2 regions of the Gordonia sp. PP30 genome follow, and region 2 is predicted to be linked to the other one. Evidence: riboswitches for the same ligand, from Rfam matches in the RefSeq annotation. Region 2 holds a riboswitch; the other holds the start of a gene.
The links. A riboswitch is a leader RNA that binds a small molecule or an ion and turns the genes downstream of it on or off. The one in region 2 is predicted to bind thiamine pyrophosphate.
Positions count from the first base shown of each region.

Region 1: it holds a riboswitch for thiamine pyrophosphate, as region 2 does, so the genes downstream of both, thiC (phosphomethylpyrimidine synthase ThiC) here and MYK68_RS01910 (FAD-dependent oxidoreductase) in region 2, are expected to answer to the same signal.

Region 1 is NZ_CP095864.1:4,149,138-4,158,920, reverse strand. Features, by position in the region: gene MYK68_RS19275 (helix-turn-helix transcriptional regulator) at 1-926, shown strand, start outside; gene thiD (bifunctional hydroxymethylpyrimidine kinase/phosphomethylpyrimidine kinase) at 886-1,746, opposite strand; gene thiC (phosphomethylpyrimidine synthase ThiC) at 1,743-3,407, opposite strand; TPP riboswitch at 3,398-3,510, opposite strand; partial or broken gene MYK68_RS19260 (siderophore-interacting protein) at 3,538-4,170, opposite strand; gene MYK68_RS19255 (IS256 family transposase) at 4,212-5,552, opposite strand; partial or broken gene MYK68_RS19250 (siderophore-interacting protein) at 5,635-5,760, opposite strand; one part of gene MYK68_RS19245 (IS3 family transposase) at 6,159-6,443, shown strand; one part of gene MYK68_RS19245 (IS3 family transposase) at 6,446-7,351, shown strand; gene MYK68_RS19240 (transposase) at 7,437-8,000, shown strand; gene MYK68_RS19235 (SagB family peptide dehydrogenase) at 8,035-9,396, opposite strand; gene MYK68_RS19230 (exodeoxyribonuclease III) at 9,641-9,783, opposite strand, start outside.
Region 2 is NZ_CP095864.1:413,226-423,008, forward strand. Features, by position in the region: gene MYK68_RS01880 (serine/threonine-protein kinase) at 1-223, opposite strand, end outside; gene MYK68_RS01885 (glutamate ABC transporter substrate-binding protein) at 220-1,215, opposite strand; gene MYK68_RS01890 (GlnX family signal transduction membrane protein) at 1,212-2,657, opposite strand; gene MYK68_RS01895 (NUDIX hydrolase) at 2,762-3,223, shown strand; gene MYK68_RS01900 (2-isopropylmalate synthase) at 3,333-3,707, opposite strand; gene thiE (thiamine phosphate synthase) at 3,945-4,640, opposite strand; TPP riboswitch at 4,669-4,781, shown strand; gene MYK68_RS01910 (FAD-dependent oxidoreductase) at 4,750-5,856, shown strand; gene thiS (sulfur carrier protein ThiS) at 5,829-6,044, shown strand; gene MYK68_RS01920 (thiazole synthase) at 6,109-6,819, shown strand; gene MYK68_RS01925 (EamA/RhaT family transporter) at 7,088-8,047, opposite strand; gene MYK68_RS01930 (ATP-grasp domain-containing protein) at 8,134-9,300, shown strand; gene MYK68_RS01935 (alpha/beta fold hydrolase) at 9,263-9,783, opposite strand, start outside.

The sequences.
Region 1 (9,783 bases), 740 kb from region 2:
GGGAAGCGATCGCGCTGCTGGATATCGACCTCAGCGATCGGGCGCCGTCGGTGTCCTCGGAATTCGAAGTGGCCGTATACACGCGGGAATTGAGGATACTGACGTCGGCGTTCGCCTCGCTGCGCAGCGCGGACACGCTCACCAGAAGGAAGAACGCCGGGGTTCAGCGATCCGACGACCTGGTAGTCGCGACACTCATGGAGCCCGGCAGTCTCCAGTTGGAGAGGAACGGCCGGCTGGTGCACTATCGGCGCGGCGAACTTCTCATCGGCAGTGACACGGACGAGTACCTGAGGCTGGCCGACAGCGCAGTGGCGGCGGTCGGTGTACTGATTCCGCGCCGCCTGCTCGGAAAGCGCCCGCGGGTCCTCAAACGGGCGGCGCAGCCCTATATCTCCAGCAGTCTGCTCGCCCGGTCGACGGCCGCGTTCCTCACCGAATTCGCCGTACCGCTCGCGACAGGGGTCATCGCGGAGCCGTCGGTGGAGACCGAGCAGGCCGTGCTCGACCTAGTGGTCTCGGCGCTCTGTGAGATGCCGGGCCGGGGTGTGAAGCTCACCGACAATCCGGTGTTCGTCCGCGAGGCCGTCGCCGATCTGATCGAGCGCTACTACGCCGAGCCGGATTTCGGGGTCGAGGTGCTCGCCGACGCGCTGCATCTGTCCCGTCGGCAGGTGTATCGCTATTTCGAGGACACCGGCCAGTCGCTGGCCGCCCGTATCGCCGATCGCCGGTTGCAGGCCGCGGTCGATCTCCTCGAAACGCAACCGCAGATGTCGGTCAGCGCGCTCGCCCGGCAGAGCGGGTTCGCCTCGGAGGCCACCTTCCGCAGCCGGTTCCGGGCCGGGCTGGGCTACGGTCCGACGGAGGCGCGGGCGCGGGTGCTCAACGGGGAGTCGCTGCCCACAATCGGCCCAGCGGACTGACCGGTCCGTGCCCGGCGCCGAGCGGATAGGCGGCGCGCAGGCATTGCGTCACCCAGTCCTTCCCGAACGCGACGGCCTCGGGGACGTTCCGTCCATGGGCGAGCGCCGCCGCGGTCGCCGCGGCGAGGGTGTCGCCGGCGCCGTGGTCGTGGGCGGTCGGCACGCGCGGGGCGTCGAGGCGTGAGAACCGCGCGCCGTCGAAGAGCAGGTCCGGGCTGCGGTCGCTGCCCCGCAGATGACCGCCCTTGACCAGCGCCCAGCGTGCGCCGAGCCGGTGCAGTTCCCGGGCCGCCGCCTGCTGGGAGGCGTCGTCGACCACGTCGATGCCGGTCAGAATCCGCACCTCGTCGAGGTTCGGGGTGACCAGCGTGGCGCGCGGAAAGAGCAGTTCGACGAGGGTGGCGCGGGCGTCGTCGGCGAGCAGCGGGTCGCCGTGCATCGAGGCGCAGACCGGGTCCACGACCAGCGGGATCGGTCCGGCCCCGCCGATGCCCGCGGTGTCGAAGGCCTCGGCGACCGCCGCGATGATCGGCGACGACGCCAGCATCCCGGTCTTGACCGCACCGACCCCGATGTCGGCGGTGACCGACGCGATCTGCGCGGCGACGATCTCCGGCACGACCTCCTGCACCCCGGTGACCCCGAGCGAATTCTGCACGGTGACCGCGGTGAGCGCGACGCAGCCGTGCACACCGGCGAGCGCGAAGGTGCGCAGGTCGGCTTCGATTCCGGCGCCGCCGCCGGAGTCCGAACCGGCGACGGTCAGCACGCGCACCGGCGTCGTGCCCGGCGGCGGCAGCGGGAGCGGCGCCGGTGTCACACCGCCTCCACCGGCAGATAGATCTCGCTGCCGGAACGGCGGAACTCGTCCGACTTGGCGGCCATGTCCGCGGCGATCCGGCGGTCGATGTCCTCCTGCGTGACCAGACCGTTCTCCTCCGCGTATGTGCGCACATCGGCGGAGATCCGCATGGAGCAGAACTTGGGGCCGCACATCGAGCAGAAGTGCGCCGTCTTCGCGGGCTCGGCGGGCAGCGTCTCGTCGTGATACTCGCGGGCGGTGTCCGGGTCGAGCGCGAGGTTGAACTGGTCGGTCCAGCGGAACTCGAAGCGTGCCTTGGACAGGGCGTCGTCGCGCTCCTGCGCCCGGGGGTGGCCCTTGGCCAGGTCGGCGGAGTGCGCGGCGATCTTGTAGGTGATCACGCCGACCTTGACGTCGTCCCGGTCGGGTAGCCCGAGGTGCTCCTTCGGGGTGACGTAGCAGAGCATGGCGGTGCCGGCCTGCGCGATCATCGCGGCGCCGATCGCCGAGGTGATGTGGTCGTAGGCGGGCGCGATGTCGGTGGCGAGCGGGCCGAGCGTGTAGAAGGGCGCCTCCTCGCAGAGCTCCTCCTCGAGCCGGACGTTCTCGACGATCTTGTGCATCGGGACGTGGCCGGGGCCCTCGATCATCACCTGCACGCCGTGGCTCTTGGCGATCTTCGTTAGCTCGCCCAGGGTCCGGAGTTCGGCGAACTGCGCCTCGTCGTTCGCGTCGGCGATCGATCCGGGGCGCAGGCCGTCGCCCAGGGAGAAGGTGATGTCGTAGCGGGCGAAGATCTCGCAGAGCTCGTCGAAGTGCGTGTACAGGAAGCTCTCGGTGTGGTGGGCGAGGCACCACGCGGCCATGATCGAGCCGCCGCGGGAGACGATCCCGGTGACCCGGCGCGCGGTGAGCGGCACGTAACGCAGCAGCACCCCGGCGTGCACGGTCATGTAGTCGACGCCCTGCTCGGCCTGCTCGATGACGGTGTCGCGGTAGATCTCCCAGGTCAGCGCGGCGGGATCGCCCTTGACCTTCTCCAGCGCCTGGTACATCGGCACGGTGCCGACCGGAACCGGGGAGTTCCGCATGATCCACTCGCGGGTGACGTGGATGTCCTTGCCGGTGCTCAGATCCATGATGGTGTCGGCGCCCCAGCGAGTGGCCCAGACCATCTTCTCCACCTCCTCGGCGATGGAGGAGGTGACGGCCGAGTTGCCGATGTTCGCGTTGACCTTCACCGCGAAGGCCTTGCCGATGATCATCGGCTCGGACTCCGGGTGCCGGTGGTTGGCCGGGATCACCGCGCGGCCCTCCGCGACCTCGCGGCGGACCAGCTCGGGGTCGCAGCCCTCGCGGGCGGCGATGAAGGCCATCTCGTCGGTGACGATGCCCGCGCGCGCCCAGGCCAGCTGGGTCGACGCGGTGTGGCCGCGCTCGGTGGGGACGGGCCCGGGCCGGTGCCACTGCGCGCGGGCCGGCTCCAGACCCGCCTCGAGATCGATCTCGGCGGCGTCGTCGGTGTACGGGCCCGAGGTGTCGTACAGGTCGAGGTGGTCGCCGTTGGTGAGGTGCACCCGGCGCGACGGAACGCGCAGGTGGCCGACGGTCTGGTACTGCTTGGTGCTGCCCTCGATGGGGCCGCGGGTGACGGTGGATGCAGAGACAGCGGTGCTCAAGGCAGACTCCCTACGCCGGCATTACCCGGACAGGTTCGTGCGGTCGGCGACCGCCCGTCGCCCTCTCAGCCCTCGGTTCGCGAGAGCCCCCGTGTGTGATGTGTGCGCGCGTATCGGCGCACTGCCGAGACTACGCGAACGACTTCCCGGCTTTCCAGTACGCCATGGACTTCACGCCCTTGCGGCCGAGCTGGAAGTCGTTGCGGAGGATTCCGGTGACCGCCCGGGTGCTCTTGCTGTCCAGCGCCACCCAGCCGCGGTGGCCGGATGCGTCGAACGCCGCCGCGCGGACGGCGTCGACCAGCGCGGCGCCGTCGTTCTCCCGGCGGATCCAGGTGAGCGTGTCGTGTTCGCTCACGTGGACGTCGAGGTCGCGGTCGTCGTCGTGCTGGTATTCGAACCAGATGGTCGCCGGGGCGCTCGACCCGGCGGCGTCGCGGGCGTCGAGCAGCGAGTTGATCGCCGGGAGCGACGCGGTGTCGCCGGCGATCAGCCAGCCGGCGGGTTCCGGGTCGAGGGAGAAGTCGCTGCCCATCACCGTCACCTGGAGGGTGTCGCCGGGCTGGGCGCCGCGCGCCCAGCGCGCGGCGGTGCCGTCGTGGATGGCGAATTCGATGTCGAAGGTGTCGGTGTCCGGGTCGGGATCGATCAGGGTGTAGCCGCGCTGGTGCAGCGCGCCGTGATCCTCGAACCAGAGACGGATCCACATGGTCGGGTGCTTGGGCATCTTGGCCAGCAGTCCGCCGCCGGTGAAGCCCAGTCGAGCCTGTCAAGTTTTCTGTGTATGTCGTTCGGGTGTTCGGGTTAGAGGTGATGGTTGATTCGTTCGGGGTAGATCAGGGAGAGTTGTTCCAATGCTCGTTTCCAGTTCGTGGTGACTTGGCCTTCGACGAGTCGGCCGGGGGCTCGGCGTTGATCGGCGGGTAGTCCTTTCTCCTTCTCGCGTTCACGGGCGCGTTTGTCCTCGATGTTGCCGATCGCCATCCACAGCAGCTTCACGGCGGCTGCGTCGTTCGGGAAGTGCCCGCGGTTCTTGATGACCTTGCGCAACTGGTAGTTCAACGATTCGATGCTGTTGGTCGTGTAGATCACCCGGCGCAGCTCCGGCGGGAACGCCAGGAACGGGGTGAACCGTTCCCAGGCGTCGCGGAAACTGCGCACCGTCGACTGGTAGCGGCGCCCGAGTTCGGAGGCGTCGAACTCCTCCAGGGCCTGGAGAGCAGCGTCGGCGCTGGAGGCCTGGTAGACCGGTTTGAGGGCGGCGGCGACGGCTTTGCGGTCACCGTAGGACACGAACCGCATCGACGCCCGGATCAGGTGGACCACGCACGTCTGCACGGTAGCCTGCGGCCAGGTCGCCTCGACCGCGTCGGCGAACCCGGTCAGCCCGTCACAGCACACGATCAGCACGTCCTGCACGCCGCGATTACGGAGTTCAGCGCACACCGACGCCCAGAATTTGGCGCCCTCGGTCTGCGCGATCCAGATCCCCAGGACGTGCTTGATACCGTCCACGTCGACACCGACGGCCAGGTGCGCGGACTTGTTGATCACGTGCCCGCCGTCACGGACCTTGACCACGATCGCGTCGAGGTACATCACCGGGTACAGCGGTTCGAGGTCACGTTGCTGCCACTTGATCACCTCGTCGGCGACCTCTTCGGTGATTTTCGAGATCGTCTCGTGCGACAGGTCCGTGCCGATCGTGGAGGCCAGATGGTGCTGGATATCGCGGATCGTCATCCCGCCGGCGTAGAGCGAGACGATCATCGCGTCCAGACCGTCCAGACGGCGCTGGCCCTTGCGGACCAGCATCGGGATGAACGAGCCGTCGCGGTCACGCGGGATACGTAACTCCACGTCCCCGACCTCGGTGGCGACAGTCTTGGTGCCGTAACCGTTACGGGAGTTGGGAAACGACGACGCCTCCGGGTCGCCGGCCTCGTACCCGAGGTGATCGCTCAACTCGGCGTTCAAACCACGCTCCAGGGCCGCCTTCATCAGCGACCCGAGCAGACCGCCCTCGCCGGTCAACGGCTCGCCGCCATCGATCTTGGCAAGGACATCATCGAGCGCACCCGAGGCGATGAGCGCATCGGTGGCCTCGTTCTGGCGGCGACGCCGCTCTTCTCGTGACTGATCCACAGTCACATCATCGATGGTCACAGTGAGAGTTCCTTTCAGGACTCACCCTCCCGACTTACACAGACCATCTGACACGCCCGCCCAGTCGGAGGTAGTGGTCGGTGACGGTCTCGGTGCGCGTGACGATGATCTCGAAGTCGTCCGCGCCCATCAGCTTCATCACCGCGCCCTGCCAGCCGCGGCCGGGTGTCTTGGTCTGCGTCGCCATGTCGGCTCCCTCCGTGTCTCTAATAGATCGTGGCCGGCGAGTGAGTCGGTTGAGGGATGCTGGTACCGGCCTGGCCGGGTGTGGCTACTCCGTGTCTTGCCGTCTGGCTTTGGTGCTGGGCTGGCTGGGTTTCGACTTGTCCACCCGGCGGGGCCGGTGCCGGTCGCCCTCTGCGGCGATGACTGAATAGAAGCCCGTCCAGCGTGACTCCTTAGAGACCTGTCTCGCCGCAGCCGTTTGCGGTTGACCGGCACCGACCGATAGCGGACGACCCGTCCCTGTCGAAAGTGCTGGACATGAGTCAAGGGAGGTCCGCTGTGACCAGTAGGGACTGCTGCACGGATAGGTGACATCTGATCTGGCTTGCCTGGGAGGGTGGGCCTGGAAGGATGGCCATCGTGCCCAAGCCCTACCCGTCCGAGTTTCGTGACGACGTGGTTCGCGTCGCTCAGAACCGTGAACCTGGAGTGACGATCGAGCAGATCGCGAAAGACTTCGGGGTCCATCCGATGACGTTGCAGAAGTGGTTGCGTCGAGCCGAGATCGATGAGGGCGCCAGGCCGGGTCAGTCTCGGACCGAGTCCGCGGAGATCCGTGAGCTGCGCAGACGGAACCGGCTCCTCGAGCAGGAGAACGAGGTGCTGCGCCGTGCGGCGGCGTATCTGTCGCAGGCGAATCTGCCGGGAAAAGGCTCTACCCGCTCGTGACCGAGCTCGCCGCCGCAGGGGTTCCTGTGACGGTGACGTGTCGGGTATTGAAGCTCTCCCGCCAGCCCTACTACCGGTGGCTGGCCAACCCCATCACCCCGAGCGAGGTGGTGCAGGCCTATCGCGCGAACGCTCTGTTCGACGCCCACCGGGACGACCCTGAGTTCGGGCACCGGCTCCTGGCCGACGAGGCCCGCGGCAACGGCGAGGCGATGGCGGACCGGACTGCGTGGCGTATCGCCTCGACGAACGGCTGGTTCAGCGCGTTCGGCAAACCCAAGCGCAGCAAGGCTCGCAAGCCCGGCCCGCCCGTGCACGACGACCTCTGCGCCGTCGTCGACGAGCACGGCCGGACACGGCACGTGTTCGCCGCGGACGCACCGAACCAGCTGTGGCTGACCGACATCACCGAGCACCCGACCGCGGAGGGCAAGCTGTACCTCTGCGCGATCAAGGACGCGTTCAGTGGCCGGATCGTCGGGTACTCGATCGACTCTCGGATGAGGTCCCGATTGGCCGTCCGAGCGCTCGAGAACGCCGTCGCGATGCGCGGCGATGTCGCCGGCTGTGTGGTGCATTCGGACAGGGGGTCTCAATTCCGAAGCCGCAAATTCCGGCGCGCTTTGACCCGTCATCGCATGGTCGGAAGCATGGGAAGAGTCGGCTCCAGCGGAGACAACGCCGCTATGGAAAGCTTCTTCGCGCTGCTGCAGAAGAACGTCCTCGACCGCCGCTCCTGGACCACCCGAGAACAGCTGCGCACCGCGATCGTCACCTGGATCGAGCGGACCTACCACCGCCGCCGCCGGCAAGCCCGCCTCGGCCGTTTGACGCCCATCGAATTCGAGACCATCATGACCAACAGCGTCGCTCTCGCAGCGTGACTACAACCTGTCACCTAAACGTGCAGCAGTCCCCGCGATCGTGCGGACCCTGGGCCTGGTGGCAGACACCGGCAAGAAGCTGACAATGACCCAGATCCGAGCCATCGCCGACGGCGGCCTCACCGGCTCCGGGCACTCAGCGATCGCCGTGGCAGCGGCCACCGATCTGGCCGACGAGATCATCGAATGCCACAAGGCCCTGGCGGCCAACGAGCGGCGTCTGCGCGCTGTCGTGGCCTCCTGGCGGCCCGAGCTGCTCGCCGTCGTCGGCGTCGGGCCAGTAACGGCCGCCCGCATCCTGACGGTCTGGTCGCACCCGGGCCGGTTCGCCAGCCAGGCCCACTTCGCCTCGATCGCCGGAGCCAGTCCCGTACCGATCGGCAGCGGCCAATCACTGGCGTGGCGACTGAACTACGGCGGCGACCGACAACTCAATTCCGCCCTGCACACCATCGCCCTGACCCGCAAACGTCACGATCAACGCACCAAGGACTACATCACCAAACGCACCACCGACGGCAAGACCCCACGCGCGATCGATCGACTCCTCAAACGCTACATCGCCCGCGAGATCTTCAAACTCCTCGAACACGGCCCCACACACGCAATCAGCGGCACCCACGACCACCAGCTCCCCGCTGCCGCTTGACAACGAACATAGAAGCGTCGAAACGACCCCCGGCCTACGACGACTCCCTCCGCGATCCGACGACGAAGCTGCCCACGATGCACTCGGCGAGCTCGTCGCGACCGGTGGCGTCGGCGAAGGCGGCGGTGTCGCCGTAGCCCTGGGCGACGCCACCGAGACCCATCGCGGTCGCGGCCAGGTACAGCGTCTGGGTCAGGACGCCGACGTGTTTGAGGATCACCGCGTAGGGCATCGACTCATAGGTCCACATCAGGCGGCCGGTGCGGGCGGCGAGTGCGAGCAGCACCTGCGGCTGCTTCTGGTCGGCGAGGGTGTACGCCGCGGGCGCGAGCAGCCGCTGGACGGCGTCGTCGTCGAACCCGGCGACCGGTTCCAGGGCGTGCGCGAACGAGTCGTAGTGGTACATGCCCGGCGCGATGCCGTCGACGTTGCGGATCACCGGATACACCTCGAGCTCGTACAGCGACCCGCCGGACGGATACGGCCGCGACGGGAGCTCCTCGGGCACCGGCCGGTCGGGGCCGACGGTACGGACCGACCGGGTGCGCGCGCAGCGGTACAACAGTTCGCCGAGCTGCGCGGCGGTGAGCGGGTGGTCGTCGTCGAAGCTGCGGGTGGAGACACGGTCGTCGATCACCGCGGCCAGCGGCGGGTCGTTCCGGTAGCGGTCGTGCAGGTCCGGTGCGGGCAGCGGCAGCGGGGCACCCGGGTACGGTTCCGGCCGCGCGGGGAGCGGTTCGAAGCGTCCGTCGGCCCATTTGGTGGGCCCGAAGTCGCCCCACGCGGTGCCGCGGTCTCCGACGGTGCTGCGGCGGTGAAACCACAGCTCGTGAGGCCGCCAGCCCGCCGTGGACAGGGCCACGTCTTCCTCGGCCGGCTCGCCGACGGCGTGACCGGTCCAGCGCAGATCGGTCCACAGGCGCGCGGTGAGGGCGTCGTCACCGGAGGCGAGACCCGTCACGATCGCGATGGCGCGCGGTCCGGTCAGCACCACGTCGCACCAGGCGCGCGGGTTCTCCGCGACCAGCCGGTCGCCGTCGCGGCGCAACACGGTGAACTTCGACAGCGCGGAACTCCCCGGGGCGGTGGGCGCCGGGCGCGGTCCGGGGGCGGCGCGGAACGGCCGGATCGAGTACTCGCCGGGGACGTCGACGGTGAGCACGCCGCTGCTCAGCAGCCGGTCGAGGAGTTCGGCTACGTCGCCGGGCGGCTCGGTGTCGAAGCGGACCGGTCCGCGCCCGAGCGCCTTGAGCGCCGCGCCCTGCTTCCCGGTCAGGCCGGTGAGGCGTTCTCCCGACGGCAGGAGGGTGGCGGTCCCGGGTGAGCCGAGCACCGCGCTCGCGGGTGGCTGCCACGCGTAGACGACGCACTCCGCGTCGGTGAGGCTGGACGTCATACGACTAGATTAGTCGAGCCTTACCTAAGGCCCCGAGTGCGCGGGGTCTGGGTTGCGGCGGACGGCTCGGCGCGCGACCTCGCCCGCCACTGAGCCGGTGGTCTCCGCGCGCCGGCTGAGCCGGTCGAGCCCGCCAGGGGCGAGAGCCTGAGCGGCCTGGGACTGTCACTTCTGTTGGTCGGCGACCAACAGATACGACGGTCTGAGAACCGTGCAGCCGAGCGTGGGCCGACCCTGCGATGCCTCAGTCGCCGAAGCCCGGCGACGAAACGTCCAGGACCAGCGGGGCGTGGTCGCTCGCACCGGCGGCGGCGCGCGCATCCGTGTCGATGAAGGCGTCGAAGATCCGGTCGTCGAGCGCGGGGGAGCAGAGGGCGAAGTCGATGC
Region 2 (9,783 bases):
TCTTCCGCGGCGGCCGCCGGTGGGGGAGCGCCGGGTCGTCGAAGAGGCGGCCCGCGGGCGTCGCCTGGGTGCCCGGCTCGACGTCGGTGTCGTCGTCCAGGTCGTCGAGCGACATGGGGGGAGTGGCCTGGGTGGCCGGGTAGTCGTCGTCGAACACGTCGACCGGCGTGGCCTGCGTGCGGACCGTGCCGACCGGCTCTTCGACGGGTTTCCGATCGGTCATCGTGCCTCCTCCCGATAGGTCACCGGCGGCGGGACGGCCGGGCCCAGCTGCGACAACCACTGGTTGTACGACTGCTGCCAGCTGCCGTCGGCATGCCGCTGCTCCAGCACACCGTTCACGAAGCGCACCATGTCGTTCTCGCCGAGCGGGATACCCACCCCGTAGTACTCGGTCCCGAACGGGTCGCCGACGATCTGCACCCACGGATCCTGCGCCGCGATCCCGGACAGCAGCGGCTCGTCGCCGGCGATCGCGTCGACCTGCCCCTGCTGCATCAGCACCAGGCAGTCGGCCCAGTTCTCGGTGGTGATGATCTTCGCGCTGGGGACCCGGCGCTGCACCCGGGTGATCGACGTGGCGTTCTGGGTGGCGCACACCGATTTGTGGGCCAGGCCCGCGATGCTCTCGATCCCGGAGTTCCGGTAGACCGCGATGCGCTGGGACGCCACGTAATACGGGGCGGAGAAGTCCACCGACTTGCGGCGGTCGCAGGTGATGCTCATCGACTTGGTGACGACGTCGACGCTGCCGTCGCGCAGTGCGGCGACGCGGTCGCCGGTCGACAGGATCCGGTACTCGATGCGGGTCTCACCGAAGATCGCCTGCGAGATCCAGTGCGCGATGTCCACGTCGAAGCCCTCGATGTCGCCGGAGATCGGGTCCCGGAAGCTCAGCGGATTGCTGCCGATGTCGGTGCCCACGACCAGCCGGCCGCGCGAGGCGATCCGGGCCATCGTCGAACCGGGCGGCATGTGGCCGGGCTCGGGCATCGTGTCCGGCGGCCGCAGGCTCGCCGTCGCATCGCAGTCGCTGGTGTCGATGCCCTCGGGGGCCTGAGCGCCGAACGACGCGCCCGGCGGCGTCGGCACCTGGGCGACGGTCGTCGGCGGGTCGGTGTCGCGCAGATCCTGCGACGAGCAGCCGGCGACGGCGAGGCACAGGGCGACGACCAGGCATGCGGTCCCGGTGGCGCGGCGGACGAATCGGGTCATCGATACTCCCGGATGCGCGGGAACAGGCCCGCCGCGGCGGCGACCGCGGCGACCACGCACAGCCAGCCGATCCCGGTGCCGGTGTACCCGAGCAACTGCTGAGCGGTGTGGATGTTGCTGCGGAAGGTGTCGCGCGTCTGGTCGATCGCCTGCAGCAACTGGGTGTTGACCTGGTCGTACCCGGTCGCCGTGCTGATGTCGCCGGTGCCGATGGTCAGGGCGCGGGCCCCGACGAAGTCGCCCGCCGCGAGCCGCTGACTCACCTCGGCGTGCGCGTGCTCCCACTGGGTGAGCGAGTTCTGGACCTTGCGGAGCGGATCGGTGATGCCGGACTCGTCCGGATGCTCGGCGATCAGCGAGGCGGTGCGGTTGCGGATCTGGGTCAGCGTGGAATTGAAGTCACGGTCGAGGGTGCCCGGATCGGAGCGGCGCACCAGGTTCAGCGTCTCCGCCGAGCGTGCCTGCTGGGTGAGGATCCGCATGGTGGTCAGGTCGTGCAGGGGCTCGGCGCCGTCGTTCTTGGCCGTGTTGGCCGCGGCAACGGACGTCAGCCCGGTCACCAGCAGCCACAGTGTGCCGATGATGAGCGCCGCGCCGGCGCCGACCAGGCCCAGATTGAAATGGCGGCGGGTGCGTCGTGCCAGATAGCGGCCGATACCGATCAGCATCGCGATGGTCGTGAACAGGGCGACGTACACGCCCCACGGGGGCACGGTCAGGGTGCGCTGCGGTTCGGAGATGGCCGTCGAGCGCTCGTCGTACAGGCGCTTGGCGGCGGGCAGGATGTCGCCCTGCATCATGTTCGACGCCTGCACCAGATAAGCGGAGCCGACCGGGTTGCCGAGCCGGTTGTTGGTGCGGGCGGTCTCGATCACGCCGGTGTACGACGGGATCGAGACGGCCATCGTGTCCAGGTCGTCGCGCACCGAGACGTCGGCGCCGGGGCCGGTCTCGGAGGCCAGTCCGCCGCCGTCGGCGGACGCCACCAGCGCGGTGCCCGAACTGGCGATGGCGTCGGAGTACAGCTTGCGCAGATCCGGGGACTCCCGGCCGCCCGAGATGAACGCCGAGTTGGCGGCCGCATCGGCCACCGACAGCGAGCTGTAGAGCACCTCGGCCGACTCGGCCAGGGGCTCGCTGCTGTTGATCAGTGATTCCAGGGTGTCGCTGCGCTGGTTGAGGGACACCGACGAATACCAGCCGGTGAGCCCGCAGGCCAGCACGAGCGCGGTCAGCAGCACCACCAGTTTGCCGGGGGTGGTCAGCGCGTAGAACTTGAACGCGGCGATCGGTGAGGTGACGCGATCGCGGGTCATCGCGGCGATCTCGCGCCGATCGGCGATCACCTGCCGCAGGCGCGGATTGGCCTGCACCGATTCCGGCAGCACATTCCGACCGGCATGCGTCAGCGCACTGCGTACCGTCGACTGCTGCCCACTCACGATCGCGCCCTTCCGTGACGATGCCAACCCTAGTCGGGAACCGCGTGCTGTACGCGCGCACCCGGTAGCGTGGTCGGGGAGAGTGTCGCGGAGGGAGGATTCGGGTGCGCGGAGATGGCGACGGCTGGGTCTTCGACCCCGACGGCGCGCGGTATTGGGGACGGCACGGTGCCGCGGGTCTCCTGCTGTGCACGCCGATCGGCGACGGCCTCGGGGTGCTGCTGCAGCACCGCGCGGTGTGGTCGCATCAGGGCGACACCTGGGGCCTCCCGGGCGGCGCCCGGGACTCGCACGAGTCGGCGATCGACGCGGCCCTCCGCGAAGCCCATGAGGAAGCCGGCATCGACCGGGACCTGATCGAGGTCCTGGAGTCCGAGGTGACCCACGAGGCGGTCAGCGGCTGGACCTATACGACGGTCATCGCGCGCGTGCCCGAACCGGTCGCCACCACCGCGAACGGCGAATCGGCCGAACTGCGCTGGGTGCCCGAGTCCGGTGTCGGCGACCTGCCGCTGCATCCCGGCTTCGGGAGCGCGTGGCCGACGCTGCGCCTGCGCCTGCGCTGACGACACGGGGTGCCCTTCCGGTTCGTCGGCCACTGCCGAATACCGGCCCACGAGGGAACATTCCCCTCGTGGGCCGACATACGAGAACGGCCGACCGGCCGCGCGCCGCTCAGCCGCGTCGCTGCCGGCCCGTCAGCTGGTTGGCGGCCGAGATCAGCGCGCGGATGGTGGCCTCGTCGCCGGTCGCGGCCCGGCCGTGTGCCCAGCAGCACGCGCCGTCGCGTCGGCACATCAGATACGCGGAGACCTCGCCGCCGGAGCCGTCGGGTGCCGCCGGACCTTCGTTCTGGTGGTAGAGCGAGACGATCTCGACGCCGGCGCCCAGGCCGTACAGCATCTCGCTCATCGCGCCGATGGTCCCGAAGGCGGTGGCCTCCAGATCGACCAGCCGTTCGTCGACGGTCAGGGTGGCCCGGCAGTGGATGGCGTCGCCGGGCTCGGGTTCGGTGTGCAGTCGTTCCAGGGTGATCGGGCCGGCGCTCATGGCCTGGGCCTCATGGTGATCATGCCGCCAGCTTGGGCGAGCACTGCGAACGGTAGGCATCTCGGGGCTTCTTTCCGGTCGAAATCTGAATGACCGACGAAAGTCCTTCGACAAGCTCAGGAAGCGAGGGAGCCGAGATCAGGAGGCAGTGACGAACCCGCAGCGGGGGGTCGGTCTGAATCAGACCCCGCTGCGGCGGGTTACAAGAAGCTTCTGCCACGACATGATGGGAAGAGCCTACTCCTCCGGCCGCGACGCGCAAGTGGTTTCACACGCCGACCGCAGCGCATGCGCGGCGCCCGCCGGATCCGCCGCCGCGGTCAGGGCCCGGACGACGACGATCCGCGAGGCTCCCGCGGCGACGGTCTCCGGGACCCGCGCCAGGTCGATGCCGCCGATCGCGAACCAGGGCTTGGTCTGCTCGCGGGTGGCCGCGGCGGCGGCGCGCACCAGGTCGAGGCCGGTGGCGGTACGGCCGGGTTTGGTGGGTGTCGCCCAGCAGGGGCCGGTGCAGAAATAGTCGACGGCGTCGTCGGCCAGCGCGTCGGCGAGCTGGGCCGCGTCGTGCGTGGACCGGCCGATCACCACGTCGGGTCCGACGATGCGGCGGGCGAGCGCGGGCGGCACGTCGCCCTGGCCGAGATGCAGTACGTCGGCGCCGGCGAGGGCGGCGATGTCGGCGCGGTCGTTCACGGCGAGGAGCGCGCCGGCCGCGTGGGTCAGCTCGCGCAGCCCGGCGAGCGACTCCAGTTCCTCGCGGGCTTCCAGCACGCCGAACCGCTGCTCGCCGGCCGACCCCTTGTCGCGCAGCTGCACGATGTCGACGCCGCCGTCGAGCGCGGCGGCGACGAACTCGAGCAGGTCGCCGCGTTCGCGCCGCGCATCGGTGCACAGGTACAGGCGGGCGGAATCCAAGCGAGAGCGGGCGTCCATGCTGACGACGGTAGGCTAGGAGCAGCGCAAGAACGACACGGGTGCCCGGAGGATCGCCGGGCTGAGATCGCGGGGCCGCCCCCGCCGACCGTCGTACCTGATCCGGGTAATGCCGGCGAAGGAAGGTCTGAACGTGGAACGAGAATTGACCGTCGTCGGCGGCGGAGCCGTCGGGCTGACGTGTGCGCTCGCCGCGGCCGATGCCGGCTGGCGGGTGCGGGTGTACGACGACGGCCCGGCGCGCCGGGCGGCGCACGTGGCCGGAGGGATGCTCGGCTGTCTGGGCGAGGCGCACCCGGGCGAGGACGGACTGCTGGCGGCCTCGGCCGACTCGGTGGCCCGCTGGCCCGCACTGCTCAACCGTCTCGGCGACCCGGGGGTCTCCACGGCCGCCGACACCCTGCTGGTGGCCGGTTCGGCCGCCGACCGCGCCTACCTCGACGAGTCGGTCGGCTTCGCGCGCGCCCGAGTCCCGTGGGCGGGCGGTGCGACGACCGAATGCACCGCGGCCGATTTGCGGGCCGCGGAGACCGGTCTGACGCGCACCCCGGCCGGTGGTTACCGGTTGTCGGGGGAGGGCGCCGTCGATAACCGGAGACTGCTCACGGCGCTGCGCGCGGCCCTGACTGAGGCCGGGGTGCGGTTCCACGACACCCGGGTGACCGGGCTCGCCGGACTGCCCGGGGACCAGGTCCTGGTGACCGCCGGGCTCGACACGAGCGCGCTGATCCCCGGCGGTCTCGACGGCCTGCGCGGGGAGAAGGGCGAGATCCTGCGACTGACGCGCACGTCGTGGTCGGTGCCGCCGCCGCGGCATGTGATCCGGGCTCGCTGGCACGGGCGCAACGTGTACTTGGTGCCGCGCCCGGACGGCCTGGTGCTGGGCGCGACCCAGTACGAGGCGGTCGACGCCGGTGACCGCGCCCCGCAGGCCGGCGGCGTCGCGGACCTCCTGGGCGACGCCTGCGAGCTGTTCCCGGGCCTGCGCACCTACGAACTCACAGAGGTCGCCGCGGGAATCCGGCCGATGTCGGCCGATGGACTGCCGATCGTGCGGCGGGTGGACGAGCGGACGGTCGTGGCCGCCGGGCACGGGCGGAACGGAATCGCGCTGGCCCCGGGCACCGCGGTACGGGTCCTCCGGCTGCTCGGGAACGTTGTCGAGACACAAGAGGAGAGGAGCGACCGATGGGTGCGGACGGCATCGTCGAGCTGACGGTGAACGGGGAGGCGGTGACCTTCGATCGGGAACCGGATGTGGCCGGGCTGCTGGCCCGGCTCGACCTGCCCGAGCGTGGGGTGGCCGTGGCGATCGACGGCGTGGTGCGGCCGCGGTCGCGCTGGGACGAGCCGATCGGGCGATACGCGGTGGTCGACGTGCTGACGGCGGTGCAGGGTGGCTGATCCCTCGGCGGAGCCGGAGCAGGCCCTGGTGGTCGCCGGGCGGAGGCTGACGTCGCGGCTCATCATGGGGACCGGCGGGGCACCGAATCTCGCGGTGCTCGAAGCCGCGCTGCTGGCCTCCGGTACCGAACTGACCACGGTGGCCATGCGCCGGGTGAGTCCGGGCTCGGGCACCGGCGTGCTGGATCTGCTGCGGCGCTTGAACATCGATGTGCTGCCGAACACCGCGGGCTGTCACACCGCAGCCGAGGCGCTGCTGGTGGCGCAACTCGCGCGCGAGGCGCTCGGGACCGATCTGGTGAAGCTGGAGGTGGTCGCCGATGAGCGCACGCTGCTCCCCGATCCATTGGAACTGGTCGACGCCGCCGCCGCGCTCGTCGCCGACGGCTTCGCTGTGATGGCCTACACCAACGACGATCCGGTGCTGGCCCGCCGGCTGGAGGACACCGGGGTGGCGGCGGTGATGCCGCTCGGCTCGCCCATCGGCACCGGGCTGGGGATCGCCAACCCGCACAACATCGAGATGATCGTCGCCCGGGCCGGGGTGCCGGTGGTGCTCGACGCCGGGATCGGCACCGCCAGCGATGCGGCGCTCGCGATGGAACTCGGTTGCGACGCGGTGCTGCTGGCGTCGGCGGTCACCCGCGCCGCCGACCCGGTCGCGATGGCGTCGGCGATGCGGCATGCGGTGCTCGCCGGGCACCTGGCCGCGGGCGCGGGACGGATCCCGAAGCGTTTCTGGGCGCAGGCGTCGTCGCCGGTCGTGGACTGCTGATCGTCGTCGGTGGGCATTTCGACACGGCCGGGCCCTTGCGGGCCCGTCCGGCTCAATGGGCGGAGGGCCCGTTGGCCGGAGGGAGCGGTGGTGGCAGCTCACTGGGCGGAAGGGCTTGGGGGCGTTTCGACACGGTTCGTCACTTCGTTCCTCACGGGCGGGGCGGGCCGCTCGCGGGCCGGTCGTCCGCTAGCAGCCCGTTGAGCCGTCGAGGCGCTAGCCGAGACGTGTCGAAACGCCCTTCTCGCAGGCGGCTTCCCCGCGCCGCCTAGTCGGGAGAGGACGGCTCGTCGGCGCGGCCGCGGCGCCAGCCGCCGAGCTCCTCGGGGGCCTCGCCGAAGTGGTCGGGGTCGCCGCTGCCGTACCAGGCGACCAGGATCGCGCCGATCACCGCGCCGATGAAGCCGGTCCAGGCGAGCCAGCCGAGGCCGGCCTGCGCGTGGTCGCCGAGGAAGGCGACGCCGATCACGCTGGGCGCGGCGGTCTCGCCGACCACCAGGACGGCGGTGACGCCGTTGACCGCGCCCACCTGCAGGGCGACGGTCTGGACGAAGAAGCCGCTGGCGCCGGCGACGGCGATCGCCCAGGCGGCGGGGTCGGTCAGCACCCGGACCGGATCGAACGGGGCGACGCCCTCCAGGACGCGGACGGCGATCGCGATGACGCCGAACTGCAGGCCACCGCAGAAACCGCCGACGAAGGCCGCGTAGGCGCCGAGCGTGTAGACGCCGACGAGGCCGATCGCGCCGATCACGAACGCGGCGCCGAGCAGCCCCCAGTGGAAGGTGGTGCTGGCGTGGTCGTTCGCGCTCGGCGCGGACGAGATGCCCAGCAGCGCCAGCGACAGCACCACCAGCCAGATCGCCACCCAGTCACGGGTGTGCAGCGTGATGTTCAGGATGAAGGTGCCGACCAGGGCGGTCACGATCAGATTCGCCGAGACGATCGACTGCGCCAGGAACAGCGGCAGGAAGCGGGCCGCGACGGCACCGCCGGCGAAGCCGATGACCACCATCACGGTGCCCAGGATGAAGGCCGGATCACCGAGCGTGGCCACGGTCGACGACATCGACGGGGCCGCCCCGTCGTCGGTGGATTCCGGCTGGTCGAGACCTGTTTCCTCGCGTTCGGCGACCGCGACGCGCCGCGCGCCGAGCGCGCGCAAGACGGTGGACATGCCATACGCAACGGCGGCCATCATCGCGGCGATGATTCCGAGTGCGTACAAGGGGAGTCCTTCGAGGGAAGAGGGGGAATCGGGTTGCATGAGAACGCTATCAGGTGCCCCCGACACGGGGGTCTACGCTGGTCCGCGTGGACGAAGGTAAGCGTAAGCACATCCTCATCACCTTTGGCAGGTCGTTCCTGACCCTGAATCTCGCGAGGCTGCTCGCCGATGCGGGGCATCGGGTCAGCATCGCCGACAGTGTGCCGATCGCCGTGAGCCGTTTCTCGCACGCGGTCGACGGTTTTCACCGGGTCAGCCCGCCGAAGTACCGGCCGCAGGAGTATTGCCGGGAGATCGCCGCGATCGTCGAGTCCGAGGGCATCGACATGGTGATCCCGATTCACGAGGAGACCGACATCCTCTCGATGATGGCCGGGCTCTTCCCGCCGTCGTGCGACCTCTTCCTCTCCGATTTCGCGCTCGAAGATCAGCTGCACAACAAGCTGAAGTTCCAGGAACTCCTGCAGGACTTGGGGATTCAGACGCTGAAGTTCGCGGCGATCACCGGCCCGGAAGACATCGCGAAACTCGACTTCGACGGCCCGTTCGCCGTCAAACAGGCCTACTCACGTGGTTCGCAGGAGGTGTACAAGGCCTACCCCGGCGACCCGCTGACCCAGCTGACCTTCGATCCCACCAACCCGTGGATAGCGCAGGAGTGGATGGAGGGTGACCGCTACTGCAGCTACTCGATCTGCCGCGACGGCGAGGTGTACGCGCACGCGCTGTACCCGGTCGGCTATGCGATCGGCGGCTCGTCGTGCCTGGTGTTCGAGCAGGTGGAGCACCCGGGCATCCTCGAATGGGTGCGAGATGTGGTGCGGCGCACCGGATTCACCGGACACATCGGCTTCGACTTCATCGACCATCCCGAACGCGGGCTGTTCACCATCGAGGCCAATCCGCGGGCGACCAGCGGCATCATGCTGTTCACGCCGGAGAACCGCGTCGACCGGGCCTTCTTCGGTGAGAACACCGAGCTGATCACCCCGCCCACCGGACGCACCCGGATGATCGGCATCGGCATGACGTTGTACGGCTGGCGCAAGGATGCGTTGCCCGGCAACAGTTTCCGCAAGTTCTGGAAGGCGTTCCGCAGCGCCGACGACGTGATCGCCGAGCGCGGCGACATGGGGCCGGCGGCCATGCTGGTGCCGGCCTACATCAACATCCTGCGCAACAGCATCAAGTACCGGGTGGGTCTGGCCGGTGGCTTCATGCACGACCACGAGTGGGACGGTCACCAGATCTGATCCGCTCGCAGAAGTCGACGATGCGCGCAGTCGCGGTGCGGTCCGGATCGAGCATCAGACCCCCGTGCGACAGCCCGTTGATCTGCACGAATTCGGCGCCGTCGATCATCTCGGCGGCGGCCTGGCTGGTCTTCGGCGGGAAGAAGAGATCGTTCTCGTAGGCGATCACCAGGGTGGGCACGTCGATCGCGGCGAGCCGTTCGCGCGTGGGCTCGCCGCGGTTCATCCAGCCGCTCGACGCGGCGAGCTGCCCGTGCTGCCCGTCGGGCGACGTCCATGAACTTTGCCCGTCGGTCAGCATCTCCCGCCAGACGCGCACGGTCTCGCCGTCCTGCAGCGCCGGTGGGGCCAGCGTGGTCATCAGCGTCTCGAACGCCGACACCTCGACGGGGACCTCGCCGAGCCGGGCGAAGAGGGCCAGCTCCATGTCGTTGACCAGCCGGCCGATCTCCGACGAGTTCAGCCCGGCGGTCATGACGACGC